Regions from separate parts of the Alteromonas sp. CyTr2 genome, predicted to be linked through region 1. Evidence: predicted binding sites of a transcription regulator. Region 1 holds the regulator's gene; each other region holds the start of a gene.

Region 1 (3,986 bases):
TTATTCCCCTAGCAACTAGTTTATTGCTTGCCATCGCTAGCGGTGCGGTACACGCCAGTGAAGATGATTTTTCGCAGCCCATAAAAATAGGCTCGAACACCCAGTTTATCGACGGTAAAAATAAAACCGCGTTGTACAAAGACGACGTACTCATAACTCAAGGCTCTTTGGTTATTGAAGCTGACGAAGTGGAAGTAATTGCCACTGACGGTGGTGGTCGTGAAATATTTATTGCTAGAGGAAAGCCTGCAAGCTATTCCCAGCAATTGGAAGACGGCACGCCAGTTTCGGCAAAAGCTAATGAAATACGCTATGAAGTGGTGAACCGAACGATTTCTCTTGCTGGAAACGCAGAGTTGAAACAAGACACCAGTAAAGTACAGGGTGACAACATCACGTTCGATATGATTACCGAGCAATTGCTAGCGACTGGCGGCGCAGGTAAGGATGGTGAGGGTCGAGTGACCACAGTATTCACACCTGAGACCATTCGCAAAACTTCGTCTAAGAAAGACAAAAAAGACAACGAGGGCAATGAATAGCAATGGCAACTTTGAGCGCTAAAAATCTTGCTAAGGCTTACAAGTCAAGACAGGTTGTACGAGATGTAAGCCTGTCTGTCTCAACGGGTCAAATTGTCGGTCTTCTTGGCCCAAATGGCGCTGGTAAGACCACCACATTTTACATGATTGTTGGTTTAGTGAATCTGGATAAAGGCAAGATTGAAATCGACGACAATGAGCTAACTCATCAGCCCATGCACGAGCGCGCACGCCGCGGAATTGGCTACCTACCGCAGGAAGCATCTATTTTCAGAAAGCTCACAGTGCATGAAAATATCATGGCCATTTTGCAAACCCGTAAAGATTTAAATTCACAACAGCAAGAAGAAGAAGCTGATGCGCTACTTGATGAATTTAATATTAACCATATACGTAATAGTACTGGGATGAGTTTGTCAGGGGGCGAACGCCGTCGCGTTGAGATTGCCCGCGCTCTGGCAGCAAAACCGCAATTTATTTTGTTAGACGAACCATTTGCTGGTGTTGATCCAATATCAGTTAATGATATAAAGAAGATAATACAACATCTTCGCGATAGGGGGATTGGAATCCTTATCACGGACCATAACGTACGAGAGACATTGGATGTTTGTGAAAAGGCGTACATTGTGAGTCATGGCGAGCTTATTGCGCAAGGAACGGCGGAACAGGTTTTAAGTAATCAAAAAGTAAGGGATGTATACCTAGGCGAACAATTCAGGCTATAGTTAATGTAACCGAATTGTCATTTTTCAGTTTCGCTCTGGTATATTCAATTTAGAGCATTTAAATAAGACGTAGATGAAACCATCTTTACAGCTAAAATTTAGCCAACAACTTACCATGACACCTCAGCTTCAGCAGGCCATTAAACTGCTGCAGCTTTCTACACTTGATCTTCAACAAGAGATCCAAGAAGCGCTCGATTCTAATCCGCTATTAGAAGTTGAAGAAGGTAACGACGAGCCGCAACTAGAAAAGAACAATATCGACAACGATGACAGCGGCTCTGAGGCCACTGCTTCTGCATCTAGTGACACACTAGAAGCCGGCGATGCACTTGAGAAAAACGATCTTCCCGATGAGCTGCCAATCGACAGCACATGGGACGAATACTACTCTGCTTCATCTTCGCCTGCTCCGGGTCCATCCAATGACGACGAGCAAATCTTCCAAGGTGAGACTACTGAAGATATTCAAGAGCACCTTCTTTGGCAAATGCGCCTTACCCATTTCTCGGATACCGATCGCGCAATCGCTACAGCAATCATCGACTCTATTGACGAGTCAGGTTATTTAACCGTTACGCTAGACGATATTTTAGAAGCAGTTAACGACGATGAAATGGAAGAGCCGATAGAAATGGACGAAGTTGAATGTGTTCTTAAACGCATTCAAATGTTTGATCCCATTGGTTCAGGTTCTCGCTCTCCGCAAGAGTGCCTTATGGTGCAATTGCGTCAGTTTTCAGAAGACACGCCGTGGCTTGCTGAAGCGAAACAACTGATTGAAGAGTACTCTGACTTACTGAGCAGCAAAGACTATCGCACCCTAATGCGTAAAAGCCGATTAAAAGAAGATCAGCTACGCGAAGCAATGCGTTTACTTCAAACCTTGAATCCTCGCCCAGGTAGTGCTTTAGTTACTAAAGAGCCTGAGTATGTTATTCCTGATGTCTCAGTAACCAAGAAAAATGGCCGTTGGGTGGTTGAGCTGAACCCCGACAGTCTGCCTAAATTAAGCGTAAACCAACAGTACGCTGCAATGAGTCGCCGTGCCAAGAATAGTAGCGACTCACAATTCATCCGCTCACATATGCAAGAGGCCAAGTGGTTCATTAAGAGCCTTGAATCTCGTAACGAAACCTTGATGAAGGTTGCAAACTGCATTGTGCAGCAACAAATGGGCTTTTTTGAGCACGGCCCGGAAATGATGAAACCAATGGTGCTAAATGATGTCGCAGAAATGGTAGATATGCACGAATCGACTATTTCGCGTGTGACAACGCAAAAGTATATGCATACGCCACGTGGAATTTTCGAATTGAAGTATTTCTTCTCTAGCCACGTTGCAACTGAGTCTGGTGGTGAATGTTCATCTACAGCGATTCGTGCATTGATCAAGAAATTAGTGGCTGCTGAAAAGCCTAGCAAGCCGCTAAGTGATAGCAAGATTGCTTCATTGTTGGCCGAACAAGGCATTAAAGTTGCCCGGCGAACAATAGCAAAGTACCGGGAATCGTTGTCGATCCCGCCGTCGAACCAACGCAAGAGCCTTATTTAAACGGGCTTAATAATATAAGGAAGACGAAATATGCAAATCAACCTTACTGGTCATCATGTCGAAATCACCGACTCTTTGCGTAATTATGTCGATACGAAGTTCAGCAAACTTGAACGTCACTTTGATCACATTTCTAATGTGCATGTCATCCTGAACGTTGAAAAATTAAATCAAAAAGCCGAAGCGACCGTTCATTTAAGTGGCGCTGAAGTATTCGCATCCTCAGAAAATACCGACATGTATGCGGCGATTGACAGCATGGTTGATAAACTCGACCGGCAGGTAATCAAGCATAAGGAAAAACTGAAAAAACATTAGTAGTTAATAAAGCATGGATATACAAGCCATCGTAAGTCTGGACCGCACCGAGTGTGCGGTTCAGTGTAATAGTAAAAAGCGAATTCTTGAGATCATCGCTGATATTGCCGCCAAGCAAAACGAGAACATCGATCAGGCGACAGTACTCAACAGTTTAATGGCTCGAGAACGCATGGGTAGTACAGGCATAGGCAATGGTATCGCCCTGCCCCACGGCCGTTTAGCGGGTCTTGAGAAAGTGATAGCAATTGTTGTAACCAGCACGCCAGCTATCGACTTTGACGCCCTTGATGAAAAGCCCGTAGACATCTTTTTTGCGCTACTCGTTCCCGAGGAGCAAACCGAAGGACACCTACAAACGCTAGCCACCGTGGCTGGCAAACTAAGCGACAAAGAAACGATTAAAGCAATACGTCGCGCAACGACAAGCGACGAAATTCTTTCTGCATTAAATTAATCATTGTGCGCCTAAGTATTGATAGTTAGGCGCGTAATTCGACAACGTGTATGCGATAAAACCAGAGTATTAGGGAGAAATTAGGTGAAGCTGATCATAATCAGTGGTCGTTCGGGTTCTGGTAAATCTGTCGCACTTCGCGCATTGGAAGATTTAGGTTATTACTGTGTTGATAATATCCCGGTAAACTTGCTTCCCACACTAACTCATACTGTTGTTGATGAGTATGATCAGGTAGCGGTAAGTATTGATGTTCGAAACTTGCCTAAGAATCCTGACGATTTGGTAGAAATACTAGACTACCTGCCTTCTTCGTGGTCGATGACCATCGTTTACATTGATGCAAGCGATGACGTATTGGTTAAGCGCTTTAGCGAAACCCGACG
Region 2 (3,986 bases), on a different contig from region 1:
TACAAAAAAAATGGTTTTCATCATAACTGCTGTTTTCATTAGGCTACGGCCATTGCCAGCATAGCTAACGATGCGAAGGCGCTAACCGCAATCATGGCATGAGTAACCGTATTTTTGGCTGTCAACATGTGAGAGTACTTTACCTCGTTAGCGCCTCCCACGCGGGTGTATCGAATCTTCTTGTTGGCATAAATTGCTGGGCCGCCGAGTTTAATATCAAGCACACCGCCCATAAGTGCAAGCAGTAGCGACGTTTTATCTTTCACTGGGGAGCGCTTTATGGCGCGAAACCCTTTAATAGGATGGCTGACCAGTAGTGTTGCTAGACCACCAATGACCGCGGGCGGCATATTAAGTAAGTAAACAAGATTGCGTACGGGTTTGGCAAAGAAAGTCATTGCAGGGGTTCGGTAATGCCACTGCCAAGATGTGAGCAAAAGCAATCGATAAATGAGTGCGCCTATGGGGCCTGCCACTACAAAGTAGAAAATAACGCCGCAATAAAGATAAAGAAACTTCAGCCATAGCGATTCTATCGCGGCTTTGGCAATTCCTATATCGGAAAGTGAATCGCATTGACGTGCAGTAATGGTTTGCGCCATTTCACGTGCGAGGGATTTTTTATTTCTTCCCACACTCGCCAGCACTTTTTTGTACTGTTGACGCTGGTAACCGTAGTCGAGCAGTGCGACAAGAATAATCGCCTCAAAGAATACGGGGTATTGGGCCATGTACACCAAGATGGCAACACATACTACCAATGGCGCAAGAAGAACTAGGGCGGCTAATGAGCCTGAAATATAGTGCTGAGACCTACCGTATTCGCGAGAGGGCACCACTTTGCGCCCCATTTGCTGAACGAGGTAGCGCATGAGCGTTAATGGATGAGTACTTTGGGGCCAGCGCCATAATGCGTCAACGGCGATAGCCAGCCAAAGTACGAATAGCGACTGGTATTGCGGGTCGCTAATTACCTCTGTCATCTTATTTTGCGAGAGCCTTAATCATTGCCATAACTAATTGTGCTGAGTGTTTAGCGGCAGTGTCTAGATACTCTTTAAAGCTCACTGACGACGTTTTTCCTGCAATATCCGACAATGAACGAATGACAAGGAAAGGCGTGTCGAGCATATGGCAAGTTTGACCTATAGCTGCACCTTCCATCTCAACCGCTTTCATGTCTGGGAAGTTTTCACGCAGTTCTGCTACAGCTTCGTCGCTACCGATAAACGCATCGCCCGTACAGATTAAACCTGTTGTCGACTGAAGCGACGTAATGCCTGTGGCAGCACTACGAGCGGCTTCCATTAACCTTGTATCGCAACGGAAATTTTCAGGCATACCTGCGCATTGACCGAGCTTGTAGCCAAAATGGGTTAAATCGGCATCATGGTGAATAACGTGACTGGCGGTCACTAAATCACCGATGTTTAGATTCTTGTCGAAACCTCCGGCAGAACCGGTATTGACAACAGCATCAGGGGCGTACTGTTCGATAAGTACAGTAGTAGCAATTGCTGCAGCCACTTTACCAATACCGCATTTTACTAGCACCACTTCTATGTCGTTAAGTGTACCTTCGTAAAACGTCAGGTGCTTCCACTGGGTTTCTTTTACATTCCAAAGTGACGCTTTAAGTAGCGCAACTTCTTCGTCCATTGCACCTAAAATACCAATTTTTTTCATAACTTTACCGACGGTGTTGAGGGAGTTTAACGAATGGATTAATTGTATAAGGAAAATGGGCAAACTGACAGAAAAATGCCTCTGTTACCGCTATTTGAGAGTAAGAAAATAGCAAAGCAACAAAGGCCAGGGGAAGTGGGGCTTATGTCTTAAGCTGCAGCTGGTCTGCTTGAACGCACTGGGCGAGTCGGGCGCTTTGGTGGCTCTGGATTATGCGTTGGCAGCTGTGCCATTTTTTGCTGTAAACGGCGATATGGAATGAGTTTGTTTTCCAAACACTCGCGAATATCGTCAACGGTATAACCAGATTTCACTTTAATTCTTGCATGAGGAAGGCCGGCAGCATCAAGTGCTCCGGTTACAAACCAGTCTTTTTGTGATTTATAACCATCTTTGCCTTGGCTATGAACTAAGTCGATAGCAAGAACAGGACTCATGTCGTGTTTATCTACTAATACAAAGTCGAGCTGTCTGCTAGAAGCTCTGCTGATGGCTTGGCTTGCCGTCTTTTTATTTGCAGACTGGCGAACCGCCACTAAATCGTTAAGACGCACACGGCACACTATGCGAAACTCTCTTCCCATAGCCTGTTCGATAAGGTTTAAAAAAGAGTGCTCAACGGGGGTGAACAATTGCGGCTTTCGCCTAAATGGAAATGCGACACCGCCGTCTGACAACTTTATGGCACCCAGTGCAACGACAATAAGTAACATCATTAGAATAATTGCCAATTCCATCGTAACCCTCGCAAATTTCAATAGTTAAAGCCCACGGAATGCATAATAAAGAAGCCCGCTAAAGTGTTTATATCGAAAAAAGCTTGGGCTCCGTTTGCAGTTTGAGCGTCATAAAAATGACACTCACTGTTACCGTGGAGTAGTTGTTGATGATTTTGCAAAGCAGATGCCAACATGAGTAGATTTCGTAGTTGTCTTGCTAAAAGGGCTTATTTTGTTGTGGATGTAACAAGAATATCCACTTGAGAGCCAGTATTATCTGGGCTGATTATTACTCTGACCCCTTTATCTTCTGAGGATAACAACGTGCGGCCGCTAACTGGCGTGTGAGTTTTTAAAGCGGGGTGCGCCGTTTGGTAAACATTCAGTAATTCACTCGGGGAGCGAGGAGAGTGGTAAACCATTACTGCTGTCTTGCTTTCGTCAAATGCTTGGCATTGTCTTGCATCATCAGAAATCTTAACTTGCTGAAAATCAGAAGGGCAAGACATGATGCTTGGCTTACTAGGTGAAGAGTTGACGCTTTGTTTCTTAGTTTGGTTGTTAACTTGCGCATTTAATGAAGCGTCAACAGCAATGGTATCAGCTAAGCTGGCATTGCTCGCTGCTATCGCCAGTGTTAGACAAAATGTAAGTTTCTTAATGTTTAAATGCTGCATAGATAGATTCTTCACCCGATGTGCGATGTCTTTAATTGCTTAAACGATAGTAGAGTCGTAACGCTCGCGCTTCAACTAAACCTTGGTCTATTAACGTATACTTTTAGCGTTTTCCGTATTATCGAAGTGTGCATAAAAAAAGCTCGACAGCAGAACTATCGAGCTTTTCGTGAATGGACAATAGGCCTCAATTAGCGAAGGTTAAACGCCAATATAATCCATAATCCCTTCTGCGGCTTTACGGCCTTCGTCGATAGCAGTAACAACCAAGTCACTACCACGTACCATATCGCCACCGGCAAAGACTTGCGGGTGAGAGGTCTGGTAAGCAAATTTGCCAGCAGATGGCGCGCGTACGCGACCTTTTTCATCAAGCATAATGCCGAAGTCAGCAAACCATGGCGCAGGGCTGGGCTGGAAGCCGAAGGCGATAATTACCGCGTCTGCTTCTAGTACGTGCTCTGAACCTTCCACTTCAACAGGGCGGCGGCGACCATTGGCATCCGGTGGCCCCATTTCGGTTTTAACCAGCTTAACACCACATGCCTTACCGTTTTCATCTACTGCAATGTCTAGCGGCTGAAGATTGAATTTAAACTCAACCCCTTCTTCTTTCGCATTAACAACTTCGCGGCGAGAGCCTGGCATGCTTTCTTCGTCACGGCGGTATGCACAGGTAACTTGGGCAGCGCCTTGGCGGATTGACGTGCGAACACAGTCCATGGTGGTATCACCACCACCTAGCACAACAACACGCTTGCCTTTCATGTCAACAAAATCAGCAGGATCTTTTTCAAGACCCATTACGCGGTTGGTGTTGGCTATAAGGAAAGGAAGTGCATCATATACGCCTTCAACGTGTTCGTTGTCAAAGCCGCCTTGCATTGACTTGTACGTACCCATG
Region 3 (3,986 bases), on a different contig from region 1:
CACCTTCAGTGTGATATAGCCTCACTGAAAATTCATAATTTTGACCGGCGGTTACATTGATTGTCTGACGGAAGTCAGTTGAACCTTGCGTTGTCGTATTGACGGTAACTGCAGCAGACTTGCTTCCCGAGAATGAGTAGGCCGGGTTTTCAGCTACACTAATGCCGGAGTCGATAGTTGACCATGAATTAGGTGCGCCAGACGTCCATGTTTCAAAGTCTCCATTGGAGACCTGACCCATGGCGATAGCGGGTAACAACGCACTTGCCAAGCCGACTATTTGACGTAAGTTTATATTCATTTATTTTCCGTTATTGTCTTTATTTTAAATGTATATTTATTCCTTAAACGTAGTATTCGACGCCTTCCTAGGCGTATCAAATATTGCACGTATTTGTGACAAAATGAATAAAAGTGCTTAATCTAACGGCAGAGAGTACTGAGTTAACGGCAAGGAAATAGATGCAAATAAGCGGTGAGTTAGGCAAAAGATCAGTACTACCTATTATGGACTGTTGGGAGCAATAAAATGACTGACAGCCCAATTCCATCGCTATCCGTACGCTCATATACGAAGCAAACGTGCCGCCATAAACACAACTACTTTCAGTTAGTGCTGCCCATCAACGGACATATCTTGATAGAAATCGATAATTTTAGCGGGCGGGTAGGCGTAGGCGAAGGCGTATGCATAGCGCCGAATGAGGTCCATTATTTTAGCGCTAACGAACTGTCAAAATTTATTGTGGCGGACTTGGAGTATGTGCCAGTTAATTTAAATGACAGGTTGCACCCGATATTTCAGGTAACGTCCGCATTACAGGCGTTTTTATCGTTTGTAGAGATTCAAATTAGCCAGTTTGCTGACCAAGGCCATGAAGAAATACTGGCGCTATTTTTAACCTTGCTAGAAACATCCTTGAAAGGATGCAGCATGGATAAGCGAATGACTCCTGTATTAAGCCATATTCATCGCGACCTTGCCCGAGGCTTTACACAGGTGGAGTTAGCACGGATAGCCTGCATGGGAACAACGCAATTCAAAACACGCTTTAAAGAAGCCACCGGGCATAGTTTACGAGATTACCTTGTAAAAGTGAGGATGGAAAAGGCCAAAGCACTACTTAGAAATACCGATACACCAATGTTGGGTATAGCTCAGCTAACAGGGTATGAAGATGTTGCAGCATTCAGTCGCCGGTTCAAAGCGTATTTCGGGCGACCCCCTAAGTTTTTCAAAAGAAAGTGACTATGATAAGGGCTTACCTCACATGACGGTAAATCGTTGATAGAGACAACTAGTTAATCTCTTCGTCTTTAGGAAGTTTATTGACTCTGGCTTCTATAAAACGTTTGTGGTCGTCCATTTTGGTGCATTCTAAGGTTCCACCAGCAATCCCACTCAATATCGCCAAAGTTTTATTGGTCGTACTGCTACAGTTTACACGTTTTGAAGGGCGTCGATTTTCATTAGCTTGTATTTGCTGTGTGCTTGGCCCGCTAAGCACAGGACTATTTTTACGCTCTTGAAATGCTTTTGCTGCCTGTTCTGCGTCTTCAGCGACTTTGTCACTGTGATACTTTTCAAAGTAGAGGGCTGCGCCATCTTTTACCGACAGATTCAACGAGCCTGCGCGCCGATTTGCGTCTTTTGATAATGTGGGCGACGGCAGTGTATTAGTCGGCTTACTTTCAACGGGTACCTTCTGTTTATCGGGCTCAGCATTTTTCTGCTGCTTGGACGCAGGGCTTTCTACAATTTCATTTTTACTATCAAGTGCTTCAGTCGCTTTGGTTGCGTCAGGCTTCAACTCAATTTCTTGCCTTTTAGGGGAAACATCGATTGGTTTAGTTTCTTGTGGTTTAGCTTGGGCAGGAGGGCGTGGAACGGGGGGATAGTACAGTCTGGCGCTTATCTCCGGCGTTCGCTCCAAAACATTTACTCGTGCTTTTTGATTGTTGATGCCCATTTGAGAAAGTATGACCACTACGATGACCCCAAACACATGTGCACAGCCCGAAATTAATAGTGGGCGCCACGCCGTTTTCTTTGCAACGGAATGGTGTTCAATGCTGCGCTCAGGCGCAAAGAAAGATGGGGTGATAGTCGTCATAGTAAACAACAGACCATGGGCCCTATCGAATAGTTCCATCCTAATTTCATCGCACTTTTTAGTCCTCTCACCTTACCGCAACCTCATACCGCTTCAAAATTGGGCAAATTTTTAACAGTGCACCATTAGTGTGCATTATTTTTGTGCGTTCATGAAGCGTTTGCTTGTATGTGTTTGATTTATTTGGCTAATCATTTGTGGCATGGCTCTTGGTTTATCTTCCCATAGTTGGAAACACGACCATAAATCACAGAATAACCAAAACAAACTGGGAGCAACTCATGAAACTAGTCACAGCGATCATCAAGCCGTTCAAGCTAGATGATGTTCGTGAAGCCATTTCAGAAATCGGTATCGACGGTTTGACCGTGACCGAAGTGAAGGGCTTTGGACGTCAAAAAGGACACACTGAACTTTACCGCGGAGCGGAATATCAGGTGGATTTTCTACCTAAAGTCAAACTGGAAATTGCTGTTCAGGATGATCAAGTAGAGCGCCTGGTAGAAGCCATCGTTGGCGCTGCCAAAACAGGCAAAATTGGAGACGGCAAGGTGTTTGTTTACGACCTTGAACACGCCGTTCGTATTCGAACTGGTGAGTCGGATAGCGACGCGCTGTAAGCCACAACGATATATTTGCGGAGAAAACCATAATGGAAATCACTTTTGAACTTGGGTATGCGCTAGATACCTTTTATTTTCTAATCTGCGGTGCACTGGTTATGTGGATGGCTGCAGGTTTTGCGATGCTTGAAGCTGGTCTTGTTCGAGCGAAAAACACCACAGAAATTCTAACTAAAAACGTGGCGCTATTCGCTATCGCTTGCACTATGTACATGATTTGCGGTTACGGCATTATGTACGGTGGCGGCGACTGGGGTCCATTCCTAAGCGGTATCATGGCTGATGGCGCAACAGGTGTCGCTGAAGAGCCAGCAACATATGCACCTTCTGCTGACTTCTTCTTCCAAGTAGTATTTGTTGCAACAGCAATGTCTATCGTATCTGGTGCAGTAGCTGAGCGTATGAAGCTTTGGGCATTCCTAGCGTTCGCAGTTGTTATGACGGGCTTCATCTACCCAATGGAAGGTGCTTGGACATGGGGCGGCGAAGCAGTATTCGGTATGTATACGCTTGGCGACCTTGGTTTCTCTGACTTTGCAGGTTCAGGTATTGTTCACATGGCCGGTGCAGCTGCTGCTCTTGCTGGTGTTCTTGTGCTTGGTGCTCGTAAGGGTAAATACACCGCTGACGGTAAAGTAAACGCGATTCCAGGTGCAAACTTACCGCTTGCAACTTTAGGTACATTTATCCTGTGGATGGGTTGGTTTGGCTTCAACGGCGGTTCAGTACTGGCTACTGCAACTGTTGAAAGTGCAAACTCAGTAGCGATTGTATTTATGAACACAAATGCTGCAGCTGCTGGTGGTGCAATTGCTGCACTTATCGTAGCACGCATTCTATTCGGTAAAGCTGACCTAACTATGGTACTTAACGGTGCACTAGCCGGTCTTGTGGCTATTACAGCAGAGCCTTCAACACCTACACCATTACAAGCTACTTTGTTCGGCGGCCTTGGTGGTATTTTAGTAGTGCTTAGCATTGTTGCACTAGACAAGCTTAAGATTGACGATCCAGTGGGCGCCATTTCAGTTCACGGCGTGGTAGGTCTTCTAGGTCTTATCCTTGTACCTTTCACTAACGATGGTTCAAGCATCTCTGGTCAGCTAATTGGTGCAGCGACTATCTTTGTATGGGTATTCGTAGTGAGCCTAGTGGTATGGCTAGTGATTAAAGCGGTTATGGGTGTACGTGTGAGCGAAGAAGAAGAATTCGACGGCGTAGACATGAGCGAATGTGGTCTGGAAGCATA
Region 4 (3,986 bases), on a different contig from region 1:
TTATCGCAGACCCACCAATTACAGCTGCCAAAGCGGTAGCACCACCTGGAGGATGTAATGAGCGAGATAGGTGCATAATAAATATCGAAAGCGACACTGCTACCGGAGCGGCAATAAAGAGATTTTCAATGTATTGTGCACTTGTAACGCCGACAATAGCAGAAAGAACATTGCCAGCGAAGAATGCCCATGGCGTCGATAGCTGACCATGAGGAACAGCAAAAAGAAGGACCGTTGACGCTCCCATGGATGGTAAAATTGCCGCTGCTCCCTCCGTGCCTAGCAACCATGTTGTAAGAAAAAAGCATAAAAATATAGCTAGCATTCCACCGATAGTGGCAACGACTTTTTCTGATACAACTACGTTGTTTTGAAAACCCCAAAACCGTTTTAGTGTATTTAACATATATTCCTTTGTAAGGTCAGATATAGGAAACGTATAGACAATATCTATAATTTCTGTGAACGAAAAGCTACGTTCTTATCTTTTTCACTAGGGTGATATTAAGGCGCTTCGCCAGTCTGACAAGATTTGCACGGTCCATTGACAGAGATCTGGCTGCCTTAGACCAGTTGTTTTCTGCGTTATGCAATGCCTTGATAATGAGTTGACGTTGAAATTTATCTGTTGCTTCCCGTAAGTCGGTATGGCTATCGGTCTCGAAACATACGGTGGACGAATCTGTGTCTTTACTTGTTAAAGAGTCTGAAGACACGGTTAAACCGGTAATGTCAGATGGCTCAATTATTGTATTTCCGGTTGGATTCTTCTCTCGAGCATAAAGTGCTGCGCGTGATATTACGTGCTCTAACTCTCTTACATTTCCCGGCCAGTGATAAACTGTCAGTTTATAAATTGCTTCTTTAGCCAGTATCAACTTTTGCAGTCCCAGACTTCGCCGCATTTTCTCTGCAAAATAGCCTGCCAGAAGCGGAACATCGCTTTGTCTGTCTCTGAGAGGCGGGACATATATCGGAAACACTATGAGACGATGATAAAGATCGGCCCGGAAGCGTTTATTTTGAACTTCATGCCCTAACTCTCTATTCGTAGCAGCAATAATTCTAACGTCCACTTTTCGACTCTTATCCTGACCGACCACCTGGATTTCCTGATTCTGTATTACTCTCAACAATGTACCCTGAATTTCAAGCGGAAGCTCTCCAATTTCGTCCAGAAATAATGTTCCGCCATCAGCAAGTAAGAACTTACCATCGCGGTCGTTTACGGCACTGGTAAACGCACCTTTCACGTGGCCGAAGAGTTCACTCTCTATCAGATGAACAGGAATAGCAGCGCAATTTACATATACGAGCGGTTTATTCCGCCGGTTTGATTGATAATGTAGCTCACGGGCAACAAGTTCTTTGCCCACACCAGTTTCACCTTGCACCAAAATTGTGAGGTCGGACGAAGCTGCCAGTCGAATGGTCTGCTTTAATTTTTTTGTCGTAACACTATTTCCTATCATTTCTTCACCCTGATGATGCTCAGAGCTATTCTCATTCATTGTCCGTAATACATGCTGAGTATGAGTCTTCTGTTTATTTAACTCTCTGATATATAACGCAGCATATAAAAGCCGGGCTGCCAGCCTGGACAGTGTGTCAACTGAAGCGGCATCAAGCGCATCATACTCATTAGGTTCCAGGCTATCGAGAGTAAGTACACCTAGCAACGTTTCATCTTTATATAAAGGAATTCCCATACAGGAATGTACGTTCATATTATGGGTATGACTTGCAATCATTCCATCATAGGGGTCTGGTAACGGCGAATCAGCTGAAAAGCGAGTGACCGCCCTCGTGCTACAGATTGCTTTTAAACGTGGATGTTGCTCTGGAATAAACCGTCGCCCCATGACGTCATCGGACAACCCTCTCTGCGCAACGGGAACAAGTGTCTCGTGTCGAAAAATCAATAGTGCTACAGCATCTGCTTTAATAGTTGCACAAACCGCAGAAATCAAACTTTCATAAAAACAATTCATCGAAACTGCAGCGGACAGATCAAGGGCAAAGTTAACCAAACTAAATTGAGATATTTTACTCATGAGACCATTTTATATTAACACGAAGCATAGGTCATTATGACACAAACGATCCTAATTAGCTCATTAAGTGATGAGTCATTTTGACACATAGTTTAAAGAGTTATTCGTAACACATTGATACTAAGTGAAATAAAATTTGGCACACGAGTCGCATTACTCATAGCTACCAAATACTTAACGTCATTAAAGGTATGTTAATGCTTACTCAAACTCATATAGATACTGTCAAAGCGACCATTCCACTACTTGCTTCGGGAGGAACCGCAATTACCGAACATTTTTACGCCCGAATGTTCTTACATAATCCTGAGCTTAAAAATATATTTAACATGACGCATCAAAAAACAGGTCGTCAGCCAGCGGCTCTATTTAATGCGATAGCTGCATACGCTGCCAACATAGATCAGTTAGAGCTACTGACAGATGCCGTTATGCGTATTGCACACAAGCATACCAGTTTTAATATCCAGCCCGAACAGTACGCAATAGTGGGACATCATCTGATTGAGACATTGAGAGAATTGGCTCCGGACGCGTTTACTCCTGATGTTGAAGAGGCATGGACAGCTGCATATGGTCAATTAGCAGACATTTTCATTAAAGTTGAAAGTGAATTGTATCAACAAAGAGCTGCTGTAAAGGGGGGCTGGTCTGGCTTCAGAGCCTTTTCTGTCGTCTCAAAAGAGACCGAATCCGAACTCGTAACCAGTTTTACCTTAATGCCCGTCGATGGCGGTAGTGTTATCGATTATAAACCGGGCCAGTATTTAGGAATAAAGGTGCATCCTCATGGTAGTGAGCATGATGAAATAAGGCAGTATTCACTATCAACTGCCGCGAATGGAAAATCCTATCGCATTAGTGTTAAACGGGAAGGCCTGGGTGAAATGTGTGGTGTAATGTCTAATTATCTTCATTTAAAAATAAATGTTGGCGATGAAGTCTTGGTCATGCCCCCTGCCGGGGACTTTTATCTAAAACAACTTGATACTCCGGTTATATTGATTTCTGCAGGTGTGGGTCTGACGCCTATGCAAGCGATGTTAGATTCTTTAGTAAAAGAGAACTTCGCACATCCGGTGACCTATCTTCACGCATGTAAAAATCGAAATCAGCATTCTTTCAAAGATCATGTTGAGAGTGTTAAGAGTACTCTGAACCTGCAGTCGCACACGTGGTATGAAAATGACGTTAGCAGTAGTCAAAATGAAACTACCGGAAGAATGAAAATAGAAGACGTTAAAGGTTCTTTACCACTGAAAGAGGGCGAGTTTTATCTCTGTGGACCTTTGCAATTTATGCTTGCTATCAAGCATGAATTATTAGCCTTGGGCGTCAGTCAATCGCGAATCAATTATGAATTATTCGGGCCGCATCAAGAAGTTTAATCAAGTTTCAACGATGATTGACGCCAATAAACTCTTTGATAAATCAGCAAGAAAAATACCTTAAAGAATAAAATATTGCTCATGATGAAAAGCTCAGAATTTTTCACTGCTAATTCCTTAAATACGGAGCGATATAATCTTAAAAGTTCTTGTTATTTTTTTATTAAGTATTAGTATCAGTGACAGCAATGAGGAAATCATGACTAAGCACTGTAATCTCAACAAGAGCATTTTACTCACCTTACCCAATTAAGCCGGATGCAGTTCTGCATTCGGCCGCCTCTTATTTATCTAAAACCAGAAATTCCGTACCGGAATAAATTAAAGCTATAGATTAAATTTCTATTTCCTCACAGGGAAGGCTTTCCTGCGGGTGATTTTTAATTCAAAGAGGAAGGATTATCATGTCAAGAAAACCTAACATCACAATTTCATATGAAGACTTGAGTGATATTGAAGAACAGCTAAGAAAAATTAAATTACCGGCTGAAAGGTTTGACGAATTAGAAAAAGAATTAGTTCGCGCCAAAGTCGTTAACATTAA

Evidence for each region. Region 1 encodes sigma-54, which starts transcription at its own class of promoters, with help from an activator protein. Its sites were predicted from a motif close to GTTGGCACGNNNNTNGNNT; they were not measured.
Region 2: the regulator sigma-54 is predicted to act here: its motif matches at 2,579-2,597, upstream of QME20_RS06495 (DUF2726 domain-containing protein).
Region 3: the regulator sigma-54 is predicted to act here: its motif matches at 2,311-2,329, upstream of glnK (P-II family nitrogen regulator).
Region 4: the regulator sigma-54 is predicted to act here: its motif matches at 2,190-2,208, upstream of hmpA (NO-inducible flavohemoprotein).

The regions. Positions count from the first base shown of each region.
Region 1 covers NZ_CAMZMZ010000021.1:13,302-17,287, forward strand. The annotation lists gene lptA (lipopolysaccharide transport periplasmic protein LptA) at 1-542, shown strand, start outside; gene lptC (LPS export ABC transporter periplasmic protein LptC) at 1-19, shown strand, start outside; gene lptB (LPS export ABC transporter ATP-binding protein) at 545-1,270, shown strand; gene QME20_RS12120 (RNA polymerase factor sigma-54) at 1,344-2,825, shown strand; gene hpf (ribosome hibernation promoting factor) at 2,856-3,143, shown strand; gene ptsN (PTS IIA-like nitrogen regulatory protein PtsN) at 3,157-3,600, shown strand; gene rapZ (RNase adapter RapZ) at 3,685-3,986, shown strand, end outside.
Region 2 covers NZ_CAMZMZ010000007.1:123,315-127,300, forward strand. The annotation lists gene QME20_RS06480 (cobalamin-binding protein) at 1-39, opposite strand, end outside; gene QME20_RS06485 (cobalamin biosynthesis protein) at 39-983, opposite strand; gene QME20_RS06490 (5'-methylthioadenosine/adenosylhomocysteine nucleosidase) at 985-1,686, opposite strand; gene QME20_RS06495 (DUF2726 domain-containing protein) at 1,836-2,423, opposite strand; gene QME20_RS06500 (hypothetical protein) at 2,633-3,082, opposite strand; gene QME20_RS06505 (FAD-dependent oxidoreductase) at 3,284-3,986, opposite strand, start outside.
Region 3 covers NZ_CAMZMZ010000015.1:40,114-44,099, forward strand. The annotation lists gene QME20_RS10035 (endonuclease) at 1-301, opposite strand, end outside; gene QME20_RS10040 (AraC family transcriptional regulator) at 530-1,249, shown strand; gene QME20_RS10045 (hypothetical protein) at 1,299-2,114, opposite strand; gene glnK (P-II family nitrogen regulator) at 2,396-2,734, shown strand; gene QME20_RS10055 (ammonium transporter) at 2,767-3,986, shown strand, end outside.
Region 4 covers NZ_CAMZMZ010000007.1:20,895-24,880, forward strand. The annotation lists gene QME20_RS06025 (HPP family protein) at 1-406, opposite strand, end outside; gene norR (nitric oxide reductase transcriptional regulator NorR) at 474-2,054, opposite strand; gene hmpA (NO-inducible flavohemoprotein) at 2,252-3,442, shown strand; gene QME20_RS06040 (GreA/GreB family elongation factor) at 3,847-3,986, shown strand, end outside.